Pirellula sp. SH-Sr6A: one gene and its partner. Each later gene encodes a partner of the first gene's protein in a complex. Links are inferred from orthologs where the notes say so. Each region holds a gene or a part of one and is shown on either strand. Other genes may lie near its edges.

Evidence for each region.
Region 2: scpB (region 1) and VN12_RS03630 share a complex: the UniProt entries of both Bacillus subtilis proteins name them as parts of the cohesin-like complex. The link is inferred for Pirellula sp. SH-Sr6A from one-to-one orthologs.

The regions. Positions count from the first base shown.
Region 1 is NZ_CP011272.1:58,677-64,791, reverse strand. Bases 354-3,284 are described here. They hold scpB (SMC-Scp complex subunit ScpB), read right to left. Parts: upstream 2,281-3,284; coding sequence 1,426-2,280; downstream 354-1,425. Other genes in these bases: VN12_RS00250 (lactonase family protein), read right to left, coding at 3,071-3,284; VN12_RS00255 (hypothetical protein), read left to right, coding at 2,421-3,041; VN12_RS26145 (hypothetical protein), read right to left, coding at 844-1,245; VN12_RS00270 (hypothetical protein), read right to left, coding at 354-633. Also shown: more of VN12_RS00270, read right to left, coding at 1-353; more of VN12_RS00250, read right to left, coding at 3,285-4,240; VN12_RS00245 (sulfatase family protein), read left to right, coding at 4,351-5,874; VN12_RS00240 (hypothetical protein), read right to left, coding at 5,871-6,059. UniProt on the Bacillus subtilis protein: Participates in chromosomal partition during cell division. May act via the formation of a condensin-like complex containing Smc and ScpA that pull DNA away from mid-cell into both cell halves.
Region 2 is NZ_CP011272.1:991,548-995,898, reverse strand. What follows is about bases 1,593-4,351. They hold VN12_RS03630 (segregation and condensation protein A), read right to left. Parts: upstream 3,501-4,351; coding sequence 2,685-3,500; downstream 1,593-2,684. Other genes in these bases: VN12_RS03625 (outer membrane protein assembly factor), read right to left, coding at 3,530-4,351; fliG (flagellar motor switch protein FliG), read left to right, coding at 1,666-2,688. Also shown: dnaB (replicative DNA helicase), read left to right, coding at 1-949; VN12_RS03640 (6-pyruvoyl trahydropterin synthase family protein), read left to right, coding at 1,001-1,513. UniProt on the Bacillus subtilis protein: Participates in chromosomal partition during cell division. May act via the formation of a condensin-like complex containing Smc and ScpB that pull DNA away from mid-cell into both cell halves.

The DNA.
Region 1 (6,115 bases):
GTCTTGGGTCAGATTCATAATCACGCCAGACACCATCCCAAATCCGATCGAGGCGGCGCTACCGACCAAACAGACTCGTCCAGAAGACCGCAAATATTCCAGAGAAGGGAGAGGAAATCGGGATTGGAGCGGTCGTTTGCTTTTGAGGCGAGAGGAGTGGAGGAAGTACATCACACCCATCGAAAAACCGAGCGAAACCAGAACCGTTCCGGCAGCCATACCGAGCCCGTGGGCGAATCGCCAAGCCGACGCGGCAGAATCGGGTGGAACCCCAACTTCAGGAGGAAGAGCGATCGCTCCCCCCACAAGCAACAAGACGATCGGTAGGACGAAGATCCCGATGCGGCTATTTCCACGTCTTAACAGCAAAAATGAATACGTCGCGCCCAAAGCCCAGCTGGCAAGTACCGCCCAATCGTGCCACGAAATAGCAGTCCAGCTGGTTTCGGCTCGATAGCCGATCAATGCCCGTTCAAGGAGATAAAGCGTGTGCGTGAATAATGCCACGCCCACTGCTACCACTAGCGAGATGCGCAACCGCTGGTCCCACACGCTCGAAAGCGGTCGCCAACGTGCAAACTCAAGCAACAGAACCAACGCGTACGCAAGGAGAAAACATGTTGCGTTTGGCATGGTTTGACTAGCAGATCGATGGCTTGTCGCGGAGGGGGATCAAGAGTTCAGCAGAACCCTTTTCCAGAAGTATAGCAAGGACTCCAGGGAGGAAAGGGCCCCTGATCGAACGACTGTAACCATTCCCTCGACAAGCAGAATGCGAAAACATAAGGGCGGCTCCCCAAACAATCGGGTGCACCGCCCTAGAACTTTTAAAGAGCGACGAGATCAATCCCACTCTTCTTCTTCGTCTTCTTCTTCTTCTTCTTCGTCGTCGTCATCGTCATCGTCATCCCAATCGTCGTCCTCGTCGTCCCAATCATCCTCTTCGTCTTCTTCCTCGTCAGACTCCTCGTCTTCTTCGTCGTCCTCGTCTTCTTCGACCTCTTCCCACTCTTCGTCTTCTAGGTCGTCTTCGTCTTCCTCTTCTTCATCATCGAGATCATCTTCGTCGTCGAGATCATCCTCGTCGTCGAACTCCTCATCTTCCTCGTCTTCGAAGTCGTCGTCTTCTTCGTCTTCAAGCTCGTCTTCGTCCTCGAAATCTTCATCTTCGTCAGACATGACGAATGTTTGGCCACTGGGGGACCAAGATGCGAATTCCCAGGTTAACTGCTCGGATGTTGACATCGTTGACAACTCTCGTGCGGTTAGCGTCATCTTCACAGGTGAACTCCTTAATCTATCCGTCGTACGTGAGGTTCTCTTCGCAAACAAGTAGGACTATCTTAGCGGGCATTCGGGGGTTGAACACTGACCCAGAGGACGGAAAAGTTGATACTTTTTCCGACCTGTTTTGGGAGGGAGTCGCTACTCCTCGGCTCGCTGAGGGGCCATATCTTGAGCAGTTGGCGTCTGGTCCGCAAGTCTTGATGCAATTTCGGCTTCCGCTTCGCGAATCTTTTGCGCCCTCGGAAGATATTCCAAGGATTGAAGCCCAAACACCTGTAAAAATTTGCGTGTTGTCCCGTATAGGTAGGGCCTACCGAGATCCTCTAACCTGCCTGCAATGCGAACCAGATCCCGTTGCATCAATTGTCGCAGGACCTCATCGGAGCTAACCCCCCGAATTGCCTCGATCTCCGCACGCTCCACCGGTTGCCGATACGCGATGATCGAAAGGGTTTCCAGCATCCCCTGACTGAGCAAAACTTCGCCAGGCGCAAGCTCCAATCGACGGATCCAACGTGCGAACTGGGGACGGGTCAGCAATTGCAATCCCCCAGCAACCTCCTCAATGCGAAAGGAGTAGTCCTGCTGGTCGTACTGCTCGTTCAAGGACTTGGCTAATGTTCTCGCTTCCGTCGGATCGGTCAACTCCGCCAACATCGCGAGTTTGCGAGCCGAAAGCGGCTCTTTAGAAATAAACAGTATCGCCTCCAAAACGGCTTGTTTGCTCAACGAAATGGGCTGAGACCCCGCCGCATGCACCCCAGTATCCGAAGAATTCTCCCTGGCCGATTGAGCCTGTACCAAGCTCGGCACACCCGCATCGAACCGGCCTTCTCTCTTGAAGGCGAGGGATCGGTATCGAATGGAACTGCGACGATGGCTAACTTCCGCTTCGATGTCGCGGTGTCTCCCCAGGAGGTCGCGCTGGGCCGTCAAGAATGGCAGGGAATAGCTGGGGACGATCGTTCCCTTTCTATCCATTCGCGCTCTCATATCCACTCTCCTGGGACCGATCTACTGGCTGCCTTTCCACGACCGTGGACTGGAGGCCTCCCGTCCACTCCCGTAAGATACCGCTCAAACCGGTTTGGGATCCAGACCCGATGCGATCGCACGGAAAGATCGGAGTGGCCATGAATTTGCAATCGAAAACGTCGCCAAAAGCCCCTGCCGGTACCAAGCGGCTCCTTTCAGTCTCCGCCATTTTGATCTTTATAGTGGGTTTGCTCTTCCTTTCCCTCTATTTATTGGTGGGGACCCAAATCACCGGCACGGAATTCTCCCCCCAAACCTTCCAAACGAGAACCTTTTCCTACCGCCGTATTCCGGGGACCAAAATCCGACTTTCGGCAACAGCGCTGGGAACCGCGAGCTCCCGGGTCACCAAACCGGTGCTCCAGCACCTGACAGCCCCCACATCCAATCCGCGATGGGATATTCTTCAAGTCACCGCAGGGGCAGAATCGGAACAGCGTCCTCCGTCCATCCTCCAAACACTCCTGGAAGCCCCCGGTGTGGACTCCAATTGCCACTGGGACGAATGGTCCACCGCCCATGCAGAGTTGGCAAAGGTTTTTTGGCCCATTGTTCAACAACAAGCCATCGATAGCCATTACGCCATTTTGCCGGAACTCTGCGAAATCGCTATGAATTCGGACTCCCCGGAATCCTTGAAGTCGCAATGCGATGACGCGATCGCGAACTACCTAAGGAACATCGGAGAAACGCCGAACTCCCCATCTACTCGCCCCTAGCGGATTCTGACGATCCACCGAAGTGTGACCTACTTGGTGGGATTCGCGGACAGAAATCGAATGCAAGCAGGGGCTTTCACCTCCACTTTCTTCTGCGTCGGAGTCAAGTGCCCGGACTCTGAGTCCACGGCAAATGTGTAGATCGTGTCACTGGTCTGGTTCTCAGCCAACAACCATTTGCCTGTTGGATCGAATCGGAAGTTTCTTGGCGTCTTACCAAGAGTTGGGACGGTGGCTATCCGTTCGATCCGTCCCGAATCACGATCCAATTTCATCACGGCAATCGTGTCATGGCCCCGATTGCTACCGTATACATACCTCCCCGATGGATGCACAAGAACCTCGGCCGTCGAAAAACCTTTGCGATCCACCCCCTCAGGTACCGTTGGCTCGTGATGAATCGCCTTCAGGCGTCCATTAGCCGCATCCCAATCGGCAGATGTCATCGTCAGGTTGGTTTCGTTGATGATGAAAACGCGATTGCCATCCGGATGAAAACTCAAGTGCCTGGGACCTGCTCCCGCTGGCAACTCAAGAAACGGAAAAGCACCGGGTTTGAGTTTGCCTGTTTCGTAGTCCATCTCGTATACAAATACTCGATCAAGGCCCAAATCACAAACCAGTACGAAACGATCGTCAGGCGAAAAGGCACTGCAATGGCCGTTCGATCGCTTCTTTCCCTCAACGACCGTGTGCACGACGTTGCAACTCTCTTTGCCTATCGATCCATCATTTTGAATCGGAAAGACGACGACAGATCCATTCGTGTAGTTGGCAATGACCAAGTAGCGTCCTTGACTATCGGTGGTGACATGGCAAGGGATGTCGCCATCGATCCTTTGACGATTCACTTCCTCGAAGACCGGTAGCCGCTTTTCGTGCATAGCATTCGCATCAAATCGATAAGCGACAACCGCCGCGGGGTGGTTGGGATCGTCCCGCATGGTCTCCGTCACGGCATACATCATTGGCAATCGTGGATGCAAGCAGAAGAACGAAGCGTTGGTCTGCTTCGCCAATAGCTTGGGGGCATCCATCGAACCATCCTGATGAAGGTGGCTACTGTAAATCCCGTCGCCGTACCCGCCTAAGAAGAAGGGTTGAGCATTGCACGGACTCATGGCGATCGCCCATGCGATAAAAGGCAGCGAAAGAAGAGTTCCAAATCCGCTTGCACGAGATCGAGAGGTTGTTTTCATAGCGATTCTAGGAGGGGGGAATGGGGATGGGGTCTTCGCAGAGGGATTAGAGTATACTCGAACCCCTTCCGATCACAGCCGATTCGACGACATAAATGAGGTAACCGAACATGTTGAAGTGGTCGCCCTTGGTATCCCTATTCGCGCTCACCAGCTTCTTCTCTTTAGCTGCCCCGGAGAGTAGCCCGACGTACGCAACAGAGAGCAAGCTTCCCAATATCGTCATCCTTTACGCGGACGACATGGGCTTTGGCGATCTTCATTGCCAAAATCCAGACTCGAAAATTCCAACACCCAACCTGGATCGACTCGCATCGGAAGGGACGCGCTTTACCGATTGCCACAGTTCGTCCGGGATTTGTACCCCCAGTCGCTATGCGTTGCTGCAAGGTCGTTATCACTGGCGCAAATTTCATGGGATCGTCAATTCGTTCGATGCAAGCGTGGTCGATGCGGATGCCACGACGCTTCCCGAGTTACTGAAAACCAAAGGCTACAAGACAGCATGTATCGGGAAATGGCACCTTGGGTGGGATTGGAATGCGATCCAGAAGCCAAGTGTGAAACCTCGCTCAAACCCCGATTCCGGAAAAGTGGAATATTGGTCCGAGGATTTCGATTGGTCGCAACCGATCCCCGGTGGCCCGTTGTCGCACGGCTTTGACTACTACTTTGGAGACGACGTTCCGAACTTCCCGCCCTATGCGTGGTTTGAGAACGATCGAGTCATTACCCCTCCGACTGTTTCACTCGACATCACCGCTTCCACGCTCGAAGGCAACTGGGAGGCCCGTCCCGGTCCCTCGGTCAAAGATTGGGATTTCTTTGCTGTCATGCCCACGATTACGAAGAAAGCGGAGGAGTGGATCGATCGGCAATCGCGAGACGAACCGTTCTTTCTTTACTTCGCCTTCACCTCTCCTCACGCCCCGATTATTCCGACGGAATCCTTTCAAGGAACGTCGAATGCCGGTGGGTACGGTGATTACGTTTCCCAGACAGATGCCTCCGTGGGACGGGTGATCGAAGCGTTAGAAAAGAAGGGACTACTCGACAACACGTTGATCCTCTTTAGCGCGGACAATGGCCCCGAACATTACGCGTACGAACGAGTCCGCAAATTTGGTCACCGAAGTGCAGGTCCACTTCGCGGCCTCAAGCGAGACCTTTGGGAAGGAGGGCATCGCGTGCCGACCATCGCGCGATGGAAAGGCAAAATTCCAGCTGGGATGGTCCAAGACGGATTGATGAGCCAAGTCGATTTTTATGCGAGCATCGCCAGGATCGTCGACGCATCCATACCTGAGGGATCTGCTTCAGATAGCATCGACCAGTGGAAGTTCCTGTCCGGCAAGTCTCCCTCGAAACGTTCCACCATAGTCCATAACACCAATCCGAATGGCTACGCGGTCCGGCATGAGCACTGGGTGCTGATCGACGCAAAGTCAGGTGGTATCAGCAAAGTCCCTGATTGGTACACCAAGCAAATGGGATTTGAGCCGAACCCACATGCGGGAGAACTCTACAACCTTCGAGACGATCTGGGGCAACGGAAAAACCTCTTCGCGGAACATCCCGAACAAGTGGCTGCACTCCAGGAAATCCTTAAGCAACAAAAGGATCTTAAACCCTAGCGGATCGTGCGAATGGCTCGATCTGGCAATGGTATCACTTTTGCCAAGGTGTACTCCCAGGTCGTGCTCATCACTTCGTCAAACGAATCGCGCACATATTCCCATTCCGAGACCTGGTTGGAGCCGTCCTGCCGACTCCAACACCATGCGACGCCTGCGATTGTATTTCGGCTGCGTGGATGCATAAAGCGGACCGTTAAACGCCGATCGACCAACTCGGGAATGCACACCATCCCGAGCT
Region 2 (4,351 bases), 930 kb from region 1 along the record:
CGCCAACTCCGCCGCGCCTGTGAGCGAAGTGTTGCGCACGGCCATGAACCGGATCGATATGCGGATGCAGGGGCATCAGCTGAACACCGGGGTTATGACCCACTTCACGGACTTCGATCAGATGACAGGTGGACTCCACGATGGGGAGCTGATCATCTTGGCTGCTCGCCCTGCAATGGGTAAGACGGCCTTTGCGATGAACATCGCAGAGCAAGTCGCCATGAAGGACAATGCGCCGACCCTCTTTGTTAGTTTGGAAATGGCGGCGGTCGAGTTGGTCGATCGTTTGCTTTGCTCGGTTGCCAAAGTGAACGGTTCGCGGCTGCGGGTCGGGACGATTTCGCAGGACGATCAAAAGAGACTTATTTCCAGCGCGGCCAAAATCGCAACATCCCCTCTCTATATCGACGATGCACCGAGCCGAACGGTGAGCGAAATCGCGGCTGTCGCCCGACGGATCACCCAGCAAGAGCTTCGCAAGACCGGGGGTCGCAAGCTAGGGCTTATCGTCATCGACTACCTGCAGCTCATCGAACCGGATAACCCGAAGGATCCGCGGCAAGAGCAAGTCGCCAAAATCGCGCGTCGCCTCAAGATGTTAGCCCGGGAACAACACGTGCCCATCCTCTGTTTGTCCCAGCTCAACCGTCAATCAGAAGAGAGCAAGGATCACAAACCCAAGCTAAGCCATCTGCGGGAGTCGGGTGCGATCGAGCAAGACGCGGACGTCGTCATGTTTGTGCACCGCGAAGGGTATTACCATCGCGGTGAAGATGCCGAACAGTACGCAGGCCAGGCAGAGATTATCATCGCCAAGCAGCGAAACGGTCCGGTGGGTGATGTCGAGCTGATCTGGGAAAAGGACTTTACGCGGTTCCTTAATAAGGCACCGGAGCGGCATGAGGAGTTCAACAGCTACAGTGACTTCTCAACTCCTGGTGGCTACTAAGTCCGGAACGGCACCTTACGACATTCCCACGAATCACCCGAGAGCAGCATTATGAGCAGCGGTCACAGCGGAACCTTTCGAGTCCTCTTGCAGAAAGAGCAACTGGTCTTTTCCTCCGCGCACTTCATCACTTTTGCCGGCGACATTTGCGAATGTCTGCATGGTCACAATTATGGATTGCGAGGCGAGGTTCAGGGTAAGCTCGACGAAAACCGCTATGTCATCGACTTCATCGCGTTTCGCGACACGCTGGCCAAAATCGTGAAGCGACTGGATCACCATATGCTGCTACCGACACGGCACTCCATGATCTCCGTCCAGGAAGACGGGGACGAGGTCGTCGTCCGCTTTCGAGCCAAGCGGTGGGTTTTCCCCGCTGAAGATTGCATTCTGCTCCCGATCGTGAATACCACCGCAGAAGAGATTGCGGAATGGATCGGTCGAGAGTTGCTCTCCGAGTTGTATTCCAAGATAGGGGATAGGCTCGACTGGCTGGAGATCGGAGTGGACGAAAACAATGGGCAGTGGGGGTACTGTCGATTGCCATGGTCACGCGTTTCTTAACGGATTTGAGTCCAACGAGACAAACTGTGCAGGTTGCAATGGGATCGGCCGAATCGAGGAGATGGGCCGACCTTTCTTGACTTCAGGATGGCGAAGAAGGGTCGATGGTCCGCAAAGCGTTTGCGTTCCACCTTCCAAGCATCTTGAGCCACATGCTAAAGTCCTCACCTGTGCAACTCGCCGAAGAGGGTATTCAAAAAGCCGCGGTTCTCCTCATGGCACTTGAGGAAGACGATGCAGCCATGCTGTTGTCGAAGATGCCATCCAAATACGTGGAGGCCGTCTCGCTCGCCATTGCTCAGATCGACGATATTCCGGGCCAAGTGCAGGAAGAAGTAATCGCCGAATTTTTTGGTGGTGCCCCGAGCTCTTTGATTCATGCGTGCGGCGGATTGGAACGGGCGAAAACGCTGGTGAGGAAGGCGTTCGGCAAAGATGCTGCCGACATGCTGGCCGTCTTGCAGCAGACCATCGAATCCCTGCCGTTTGCATTCCTGCAAAAGGCGGATCCGCAAAACATTCTCACCTTTATCATGGACGAGCACCCGCAAACGATCGCGGTGGTGATCTGCCACGTCCCCGCTGCAACCGGGGCGGGAATATTGAACGGGTTGCCTCAGCAGAAGCAATTGGCTGTCATCCGTCGCATCGCTCAAATGGGGCAGACGAGTCCCGAAGCGATCGCGGACATCGAACGTGCCCTCGAGTTTCGAATGTCTATGGTTATGAACCAGTCATTCCAAAAAGCCGGGGGGGTGCCTGCGGTGGCCGAAATCCTCAACGTCACAGATCGGGCGACCGAACGCATGGTCTTGGAGAACCTCTCCAAGGACAGTCCGGAACTGGTGGAAGAGATCCGACGATTGATGTTCGTCTTCGAAGACATTCAGAAGTTGGCCGACAAAGATATTCAGACCTTGCTCAAGAACGTCGAGACCAATCAATGGGCGATGGCCCTCAAGGGAGCGAGCCCGCAGCTCCAGGAGAAGGTCATGAAGAACATGTCGCAGAGAGCAGCAGAGATCCTCAAGGAGGAAATCGGGTTCCTTGGTCGCGTCAAGCTCAGCGATGTCGAATCGGTTCAGCAAAAGATTGTCGATATCGTTCGCGGTCTCGAGGAAGCAGGCCAATTGCAGCGACCGGGCAGCGATGGAGAAGAGGAGTTCGTCGCCTAGCGAGGCATGACAGGCATGTTGGAGTTGGCAACTGCTTCGGCCTCCAAGTTATCGACCGCAGCGACTTGCAGGACCTCCTCAAAGGTTGGTCCCGCTACCAGCAGCAATGGGGTGTCGGCGTCTCGTTGTTGCGCCAAAAGCCCGTGGTGGCGCGTCAACTCGAGCGTCGCAAGGAACATGGCAACCAACCCGCTTTTGTGCATGCCCAGATCGAACAGATTTTGCAATTCGACCTCACCATGATCCCGGACCAAACCATGGATCCGTTCCATGTAAACATGGATGGGCGTGTTGTCGTAGGTTAGTTTGTGCTCCGGGGCTTTCTGTTTTGCTTTGAGTATTCGACCGAACGCGCTGACCAGATCCCACACCTCGACCTTTGCGATCGGAACGTCTGCGGCATCCAATCGTCTGGGCGGTAAGTCGTTCGCAAGCCGCGGGAATCGCAATTGCCATTGGCGACTTTGTTCGTCGAGCAAACTCGCCACGTCTCGAAACCGCTTGTATTGAACCAGGCGATCGACCAGGTTTTCGACGCCATCACCGGTCTCCTGCATCGACAGAATTTGCGGCGCCTCTTCTTCGTCGTTCGGTAAGACAGCCTTGGCCTTCATCTCGATCAATTGGCTCGTAATGTCGATGAATTCACCGACTTCATCGAGATCGAGTTCTTGCAGGATCGAAACATAGTCAAGGTACTGAGCAGTAATGCGGGACAGAGAGATTTCCTCCAGCGGGAGCTCTTCCCGCCGGATGAGATAGAGGAGCAAATCGATCGGTCCGTGGTAGGCTGGCAAGTCGATTCCGAACACCGTGCTATCTCTCCGGTCCTTTGCAGTCGTTACCGAGTCATGCCCATCGAGAACGAAAAGACTTGTCGCGAGTCCGAGTCGGCATAAGCCACCGGTACCGCGAAATCGAACGCGAGAGGAGCGGGTCCCAAGGCGGGGACAGCCACTCGGAATCCAACCCCAGGTGCAACCCGGAAGTTATCCCAGTCCAACTCGATGTCTTGTTCAATCGTCCCGTAATCCACAAAGGTAACCATGCGCAGCATGTCATCCGCAGTGATGGGGAACATGTATTCAAAGGAGCCTAAGAACTGAAAACGACCCCCGAGCTGTACGCCTTGCTCAACAGGTCCTGCCCCACGGAAATCAAACCCGCGGAGCGTCGAGTAACCCCCTGCGAAAAAGTTCTCGAAAACAGGGGTGTCGGAGCCAGAGAAGCCCAAGCGAACGGCGGACGTGAACGTATGACGTCCCGTTCGGTCGGGGCGCTCTCGAACCAGAAAGTACTTGCTCCAGTTGACTTGCCCTCGCGGGAAGTCGAATTCACCGAAGTTCTGATCGTAAATCATCTCAAAGAGATGACCTTCTGTCGGCATGAAAGGGCTATCGCGAGTGCTATGCGTCAGACGAACACGCCCCGTGTACAAATCGTTGCTACCGAGAACTCGATTGAGCGCAGGAACCGTATTGACGGCTGGATCGAATATCTTGACATCTTGTCCGGTCAGTTCCGTCGTTAGAGAGAGATCGGGGGAGATTTCATAACCGAGACCAACTCGGCCACCGAGTCTTTGCTCGGACCAATCCTGGAAGAATCGAGTGAAATAGAATCCCCCCACCGAAAGGCTGAAGGGGGAATACCCAAACAAATT